DNA from 2 places in the Zhenhengia sp. genome. Region 1 is predicted to be linked to the other one. Evidence: predicted binding sites of a transcription regulator. Region 1 holds the regulator's gene; the other holds the start of a gene.
What was found. The regulator Rex, encoded in region 1, represses fermentation and respiration genes when NADH is low (regulators of the CRP and FNR family bind a similar motif). The targets are predictions, from matches to a motif close to ATTGTTAANTANTTAACAAT.
Positions count from the first base shown of each region.

Region 2: the regulator Rex is predicted to act here: its motif matches at 2,167-2,186, upstream of adhE (bifunctional acetaldehyde-CoA/alcohol dehydrogenase).

Region 1 covers NZ_JBKVCH010000004.1:16,231-20,722, reverse strand. Annotated here, with positions in the region: gene ACLTBU_RS05780 (ABC-F family ATP-binding cassette domain-containing protein) at 1-1,418, opposite strand, end outside; gene ACLTBU_RS05775 (redox-sensing transcriptional repressor Rex) at 1,558-2,223, shown strand; gene ACLTBU_RS05770 (phosphotransferase enzyme family protein) at 2,938-4,050, opposite strand; gene ACLTBU_RS05765 (nucleotidyltransferase family protein) at 4,050-4,492, opposite strand, start outside.
Region 2 covers NZ_JBKVCH010000012.1:86,502-90,993, reverse strand. Annotated here, with positions in the region: gene adhE (bifunctional acetaldehyde-CoA/alcohol dehydrogenase) at 1-2,072, opposite strand, end outside; gene ACLTBU_RS13090 (sugar O-acetyltransferase) at 2,430-2,990, shown strand; T-box leader at 3,190-3,390, shown strand; gene serS (serine--tRNA ligase) at 3,457-4,492, shown strand, end outside.

The sequences.
Region 1 (4,492 bases):
TCAAGGTGGTTAGTTGGTTCGTCTAGAATAAGGAAATTTGCTTTTGAAAGCATAATTTTAGCAAGTGCTACACGACCTTTTTCACCGCCACTTAAAGCACTAATAGGTTTAAATACATCTTCTCCTGTGAATAAGAAAGAAGCCAGCATATTACGAATTGCTGTATTTGTAAGGTCAGGAAAAGCATCCTGAATTTCCTGCATAATCGTATAGTTTGGATTAAGTGTAGCGTGTTCCTGATCGTAGTAGCCGATGTGTACATTGCTACCTAGTGTAATGCTACCACCAGAAATGTCACTTTGGGCCATAATCATACGGAAAAGTGTTGTTTTACCTACGCCATTTGGGCCAACAATAGCTACTTTTTCACCACGTTTAATATCAAAAGTAATATTATTAAAGAGAGCGCCATCTTCAAAGGACTTAGTCAGCTCCTTAACTGTTAAAACATCATTTCCACTTGTAATACGTGGTGTCAGTACAAGGTTCATAGGTTTGTCATCAATCATTGGAAGATCCATGACTTCTATTTTTTCTAATAGCTTTTCACGACTTCTAGCGCGCTTGATGGATTTTTCGCGATTAAACTGACGTAGTTTAGCAATAACCGCTTTTTGCTTAGCGATTTCTTGTTGCTGCTTTTCATATTGATTCATAGCAGCCTCATACACTTTTTCGCTTTCTATAACAAAGTGGCTATAGTCGCCGTTATAGACCATAGCATGGCCAAATTCAAGATGAATGACTTTTGTAACAACCCTGTCTAAAAAGTAGCGGTCATGGGAAATAATAAGAACAGAACCTTTATAACTTCTTAAATAGTTTTCCAGCCATTCTGTAGCTACAATATCAAGGTGGTTAGTCGGCTCATCTAGAAGTAAGAGGTCTGGTTCTTCTAGAAGTAGTTTAGCAAGTGCTACACGTGTCTTTTGACCGCCAGATAAGGTTGTGATAGGTTGGGTATAAATTTCTTCTTTAAGGCCCAAACCTTTAAGAACACCACGTACGAGACTTTTATATTCATAACCACGCATATTCTCAAAAGTGCTACGTAATTCATCATAAGTATGTGTAAGAGCAAGAGAATGTGTTTTTGCAATCTCTTCTTCCATTTGATGAAGCTTTTCTTCAAGAGCAATCACTTCATCAAATACATGAAGGAGCTCTTCATAGACGCTACAGCCTGAATTAAAATGCATATTCTGTTCAAGGTAGCCGATACGAATACCTTTTGCAAAGAAAACTTCGCCGTTATCAGGTGCAAGTTCTCCTGTTAAAATACGAAAAAGTGTGGTTTTTCCTGCACCATTATTTCCGACAAGTGCTACTTTTTCATGGTCTTCTATATGAAATGAAATATCTTTTAAGATAGATTGCTCATTAAAAGATTTATATACAGCATGACAATTTGCAATCATAAGCTATCCTCCTCATTAATCTAGATTCATCTTAACAGAAAAACTAGAAAAATAAAAGTGAGTAATAGCCAAGGTTAATTGACAAAAAAAAAACTAAAATGCTATACTAAAAAAGATAGAAAAAGAAGGAGGTAAGTCTGTGACTGAAGAGAGAAAGATTTCTATGGCAGTAATCCGTAGATTGCCAAGATACTATAGGTATTTAGGGGAATTATTAGACAACGGAGTGACTAAAATATCTTCTAGAGAACTTAGCGAGAAAATGAAAGTTACAGCCTCTCAAATTAGACAGGATCTTAACAACTTTGGTGGTTTCGGGCAGCAAGGTTATGGATATAATGTAGAATATTTACACAAAGAGATTGCAAAAATACTAGGACTTGATAAAACACATACAATGATTATTGTTGGTGTAGGTAACTTAGGACAAGCTCTTGCTAACTACCCATCTTTTAGCAAACGTGGCTTTAATCTCATTGGTTTATTTGATATTAATCCAAGGCTTATAGGTATGAGTATGCGAGGCATTGAAGTTATGGATATAGATAAAATGGAAGACTTCGTTAAAACAAATAAAGTAGATATTGCCATTTTAACAATGCCAAAAACAAGAGTTAAAGAGACGGCTGAGAACTTAGCAAAATGGGGTGTGAAAGGGCTTTGGAACTTCTCACCTGTAGATTTATTTTTACCAGAACATGTACATGTTGAAAATGTGCACTTGTCACATTCATTAATGACTTTAGCCTATAAGATTAATGAAGCAGAAGAACTTGATAATGGTAATGATTATAAACCTTTTTAGAGGCCTATATAAATAAAAGGTTCACCTATCTTAGAGAAAACAATTAAGGATGGGTGAATCTTTTTTTACGCAAAAAAACCTAGCTTAAGTCGCCTCCCCCTTATCAATATAGGCGAAACTTAAGCTAGGTTTTTATTGTGTGGCAAGGACACTCAGGTACTGGTTAACATTCAGCTTCAGTATGAAGATATAAGCCAGTGGGCTAAGCGGAAGGACTTACCTTGTTACAGGTGCTTCTAATCAGGGTCTATAGGTGAAAGAGATGCTCATGCATTTATCACTGCAAGTGTCTGAAGTAGAAACTTTGTACATAGGATTTACCGTAGGCATTGCCTTTAAGCTTACTTCTTTGTGAAGTAGAATGTAGCTTAAAATATTGAGTGTATAGGACGTGCCCTGTAAACTATTTGATTGCCACTACCAAATAGTGCAGTTGGCTAAGAAGAAATAAGTAAGCTTTAGAAGGGGGAACTAAAACTTTCAAATAACATCTTAGCGAGTAGAAGATGCTTATACTTATCTAGAATGGTATGAACACCTTTTATAAGTTAGTTATACACTATAAGAAAGAAAAAGACTAGTGTATATTTCAGAAAATTTAATTTTTGGCACACTACCTAAATTGTAGACTAAAATTAAGTGAAAAAAGCCACTAGTATTTTGTAATTTGTCGCTTCCACATTAAGAAAGTGGTTTTCTAGATAGATGATAAAACTAACGATATTTATTAACGATTTCATTCATGGTATCTAGATGTTTTTCCATATCCGATACAAGTTTGAATTGTGTCCTGCAACGATCTAAGTTGTGACCTTCTCTATGCACTTTGAAGTAGGTATCACCTTGTAAGTAGTCTGTTAAGAATCTCATACCACATTCAAGTGTCATTGTCATTGCACCTATAGGAAGCATGTCAATTTCTCTTTCCGTAAGATTGCCACCGCAGCCTTCTAAGAATCCTTTTGTATAACTTTCAAATAAGTTAAGGTCAAAGTTTACTTTTGTTAGGTCTGGCTCATCTTCGGCACCAGTTGTAGCACCAAAGCGGATCGAGTCACCGAAATCATTTACAGATAAACCTGGCATGACAGTATCTAAATCAATGATACAAATAGGTCTATGGGTTGTATTATCAAACATACTGTTATTCAGTTTAGTATCATTATGCGTCACGCGAAGTGGAAGATTCCCATTTGCTAATTGATTAGCCAGTATATGGGTTAAAGGCTCTCTTTCCATTACGAAAGCAATTTCTTTTTGTACATCTTTAGCACGTCCACAAATGTCAGCTTCTACAGCATCTGCGAAAGCTTGAAAACGAACAGGTGTATTGTGGAAGTTAGGAATTGTTTCAGAAAGTGTATCAACTGGATAATCAGCAAGTAGGTTTTGAAAATGTCCAAAGGCATAACCACATTGGTAGAAAAGCTCAGCATCTGCTAGAATTTCGTAACAAGTTGTATCAGTAAGGAAAACATAGCTCCTCCAGTAGTTTCCTAAGCTGTCTTGATAGTAAGATTTACCTTGTTTTGTGGGGATGATATTAAGTGTCTCACGGTTTATATCACCACCTCTAAGCATAATTTTCTCTTTTAGGAAAGAGGTGATACCAATGATGTTTTGCATAAGGGCATCTGGATTTTTGAAGATTTGATGATTAATTCTTTGTAAGATATAAGGAATTGTTTTCCCATCTTTTTGAAAGTTTACTAAGTATGTATCGTTAATATGACCATTACCGTAAGAAGTGTGATTTAAGTATTTACCTTCAAATGACATGTTTTCAATGGCTTCCATGATTTTGGCTGAACTTAATGTTTGGCTCATTATTTTTCCTCCCATAGATGTGTTGGATAGATATGATTATTTTTGAAACATTCAATAGCATGTACAACAGTTTCTTTATCTTCTTTATAAGTTACACCGTACCATCGGTCAGTAGAAGTAAGGACACTAACAGTTGCCTTATTTTCGGTTAATAACTCAGACACTACTGAAGGTAAGAAGTATTCACATTTTAATGGATTAACTGGGAGTGATGCGTCTAAAAAGCTAGAGAATCTCGCCTTAGTTTCTTTTAAAATACTTGGAGTGAAGCCCCACATATTCATAGAGACAATAGAGTCTGGAGCTATATTTACCCAAGTTACTCCATCATCTTCAGTGAAAGCTGCTCCAGTTGCAGTTTTTTCAATACGTGTGCGCTCTGTAATGTTTGTAAGCATGTTGTTCGAGTCAACTACACAAATACCTCTTGCTACAGATCCAT
Region 2 (4,492 bases), on a different contig from region 1:
TCAAACACAAGTTGGATAGCTTTCATAGCAAGTGCATCTGTGTAATCTGAAGCAAGTACAGATACATAAGCTTCGATAGCATGTGTTAATACATCAAGACCTGTATCAGCTGTTACTGATGCTGGAACTGTCATAACGAACTCTGGATCAATGATTGCAACGTCTGGAGTTAGCTCGTAGTCAGCAAGAGGGTATTTCATATTCTTAGATTTATCTGAGATAACTGCGAATGATGTTACTTCAGAACCTGTACCTGATGTTGTTGGGATAGCTACGAATTTAGAGCATTTACCCATTGTTGGGAATTTGTAGACACGTTTTCTGATATCAAGGAATTTTTGAGCCATTCCTTCGAAGTCAGCTTCTGGGTGTTCATAGAATAACCACATAGCTTTACCAGCATCCATTGCAGAACCACCACCAAGTGCGATGATTACGTCTGGTTTGAATGAGTTCATCATTTCAGCACCTTTTTTTACTGTTGTAAGGTCTGGATCTGGCTCAACATCGCTAAATACTTCAATAGCTACTTTGTTTGGATTTTTGTTTAATTGGTATACTAATTTATCTACATAACCTAATTGAACCATCATTGGGTCTGTTACGATTAATGCACGAGAGATTCCTGGCATTTTTGCAAGGTATTGTACTGATCCTTGTTCGAAGTAGATTTTTTCTGGAATTTTGAACCATTGCATATTTGTACGTCTCATAGCTACTCTTTTCTTATTAATTAAGTTCATTGCTGTTACGTTAGATGTAGTGGAGTTACGTCCATATGAACCACATCCAAGTGTAAGAGATGGCATGTTTGTATTGTAGATATCACCGATTGCACCGTGTGTTGAAGGTGAGTTAACAATGATACGTCCTGTTTTAAGTCTATCTGAGAATGCTTTAATGATAGCATCATCTGTTGAATGGATAACTGATGAGTGACCAAGACCACCAAGTTCAACCATTTGAGCAGCTTTATCAATACCGTCTGCAGCATCTTTAGCTTTAATTACTGCAAGTACTGGAGAAAGTTTTTCTCTTGAAAGTGGATACTCAGCGCCTACACCTTCGATTTCACAGCAAAGGATTTTTGTATCTTTTGGAATTGTAATACCAGCAAGTGCTGCGATTTCATATGGGTATTTACCTACGATATCTGGGTTAACCATTTGTTTTTCAGGATTGATAACAACTGGTTCGATTTTTTTGATTTCTTCTTTAGTTGCGAAGTAGCAGCCATGTTTTTTCATGTAAGCTACAGCTTTATCATAAATAGGAGCTTCAATGATAGCAGCTTGTTCAGAAGCACAAATCATACCATTATCAAATGATTTTGAAAGAATAAGGTCTGTAAGAGATCTTTCAAGGTTAGCTGTTTTTTCAATGAAAGCAGGTACGTTACCAGCACCAACCCCAAGAGCTGGTTTACCAGCTGAATAAGCAGCTTTAACCATTCCAGGACCACCTGTTGCAAGAATTGTAGCTACACCTGGGTGATTCATAAGAGCTGAAGTTGCTTCGATTGATGGATATTCAACCCATTGAATACAGTTTTCAGGAGCACCAGCTGCAATAGCAGCATCTCTTACGATTCTAGCAGCTTCTGATGAACATTTTTGAGCTGATGGGTGGAAACCGAAGATGATTGGATTTCTTGTTTTCATAGAGATGATAGATTTGAACATTGTTGTTGAAGTTGGATTTGTAACAGGTGTAACCCCTGCGATAACACCAAGAGGTTCAGCAACTTCCATGTAACCTTCATCTTCATTTTCATTAATAATACCAACTGTTTTATCATATTTTATACTGTGATAAACATATTCTGTAGCGAAAATGTTTTTTGTAACTTTATCTTCAAAGATACCACGTCCAGTTTCTTCAACTGCCATTCTAGCAAGTTTCATTTGAGCTGATAAACCAGCAAGAGCCATTGCTTTTGTGATTTCGTCAATTTGTTCTTGGGTAAGCTCCATAAATTGTTCTAATGCTACTTGAGCTTTTTTTACTAATTCATTTACCATTACATTTGCATCGATAACTGGTGTTTTTTGTTCTTTTTTGTTTTCTGCCATGATAAGTTCCTCCCTGAAATTGGATCATATAATAAATGTGTTTATTTTTTAGAGTAAGCCTAATTATAACTGTGGTTAAAATAATTAGGCAAAGATGGTTATAAATTTAACAACCATTGTGAAAAATATAACTTGATTTATTATAAATCAAGTGGTTGATTAGAATTTGATGCTGTTTACATTTATAATAATAACATGGGATATGATATATGTCAATAAAATTTGTTAAAAAAATAACGTAAAAATTATAAGGCTTATTTTCAAATAATAGAAGAATTATGTAAGAGTGTATTATATCTACTTTATAAAAGCAGTATAATAGAAAGGAAACTTAAGATAATTCAAAGGAGTTATAACATGACAGAAAAAGAGAAAATGTTACAAGGATTAGGATATGATGCTTCAGATGCTGAACTGACAGCAGATAGAAAACGTGCTAGAATGCTTTGCCATAAATTTAATAATCTTGAACCTGATCAGAGAGAGGAAGCTACAGCGCTATTAAAAGAGCTGCTTCAGACAGAAGGGGACCTTTATATGGAGCCGAGTTTCCGCTGTGATTATGGGTATAATATTAAGGTAGGAAAAAATTTCTATGCTAACTTTAACTGTACGATATTAGATGTTAATACAGTGACTATTGGAGATAATGTAATGTTTGCACCAAACGTACAGATTTATACGGCAACACATCCTGTAGAAGCAGCACCTCGTGTTGCAGGTGTTGAGATGGGATATCCTATTACTATTGGAGATAATACTTGGATTGGTGGGGGAAGCATTATATGCCCAGGTGTTAATATAGGCAGAAATGTAGTAATAGGTGCAGGCAGCGTCGTAACAAAAGATATTCCCGATAACGCTGTTGCAGTAGGTAATCCATGCCGCGTGATACGTATCATTGAGCAAGATGTATAAAAAGGCAAAAAAATAACCTAGACTTCGGGGGAGGAAATCTAGGTTGAGGGGGGATTTAGCGATGTACCTCACACTTGGTACAATGATAGTATAGACAGATATAAAAGGAAGTATACACATTAAATAAAAAATATTTTATCTTATTACTGGTTGCATTTTCAAAATGGATGCCTTATAATATAACAAACTTTATAATGTTACAAAAATGATGACGAAAGAAAAGCTTTATGTATTGTTTTTAAGAGAGCTAGTGGTTGGTGTGAACTAGTAAACAAACTGAAGTGTTCCGCTTTCTGAGTTGCTGGTGATGAATCAGAAGGGGATTGCCCTTTATAGCAATGAGAGGTCAGTATAAGCTGATGAATAAAGGTGGTACCACGAGTCTACAATCGTCCTTTTATCCATATGGGTAAAAGGGCGTTTTTTATTTTATATAACTAGTTAATTTTATTAAAGAGGTGAAATCATGTTAGATATTAAAAGACTACGTAGTAATTTTGAAGAAGTAAAAGAAGCTTTAGGTAAAAGAAGTGGTAACTATGATTTAGAGGGGTTCTTAGAACTTGATACTAAAAGACGTGAGCTTCTTGCAGAAGTAGAAGTACTTAAAAACAAGCAAAACGTTGTATCAAAACAAGTACCAATGATGAAAAAAGAAGGTAAAGATGTAACAGCTGTTCTTGCTGAAATGAAAGAGCTTTCAGAAGAAATTAAAGGTATTGACCAACAAGTCAAAGAAGTGGATGATAAACTTCAAACTATCCTTCTTACACTTCCTAATACTCCAAACCCACAAGTACCAGTTGGTGCAAGCGATGAAGAAAATGTGGAACTTAGAAGAGTAGGGGATGTAAGAGAGTTTGATTTTGAAATTAAACCACACTGGGATCTTGGTGAAAGCTTAGATATCCTTGACTTTGAAAAAGGTGCTAAAGTAACAGGGGCTCGTTTTACATTCTACAAAGGCTTAGGTGCTAGACTTGAGCGTGCTATCATGAACTTCATGCTTGATATGCATGTAGACAAACATGGTTACACAGAAGTATTCCCTCCATTCATGGTAAATAGAGCAAGTATGACAGGTACAGGTCAGCTTCCAAAATTTGAAGAAGATGCTTTCAAAGTGCAAGGTACAGATTACTTCTTAGTACCAACAGCAGAAGTTCCTGTAACAAATATGTACAGAGACCAAATTCTAGATGGTAAAGACCTTACAATCAAACACTGTGCGTACACAGCATGCTTTAGAGCAGAAGCTGGTTCAGCAGGACGTGACACAAGAGGGATTATCCGTCAACACCAATTCAACAAAGTAGAAATGGTTAAATTCGCTAGACCAGAAAATTCTTATGAAGAACTTGAAACACTTACAAATGATGCAGAAGGTATCCTTCAAGCTTTAGGCCTTCCATACAGAGTTGTAAGACTTTGCACAGGAGACTTAGGATTTAGTTCAGCTATGACATACGATATTGAAGTTTGGATGCCAAGCTATGGGCGTT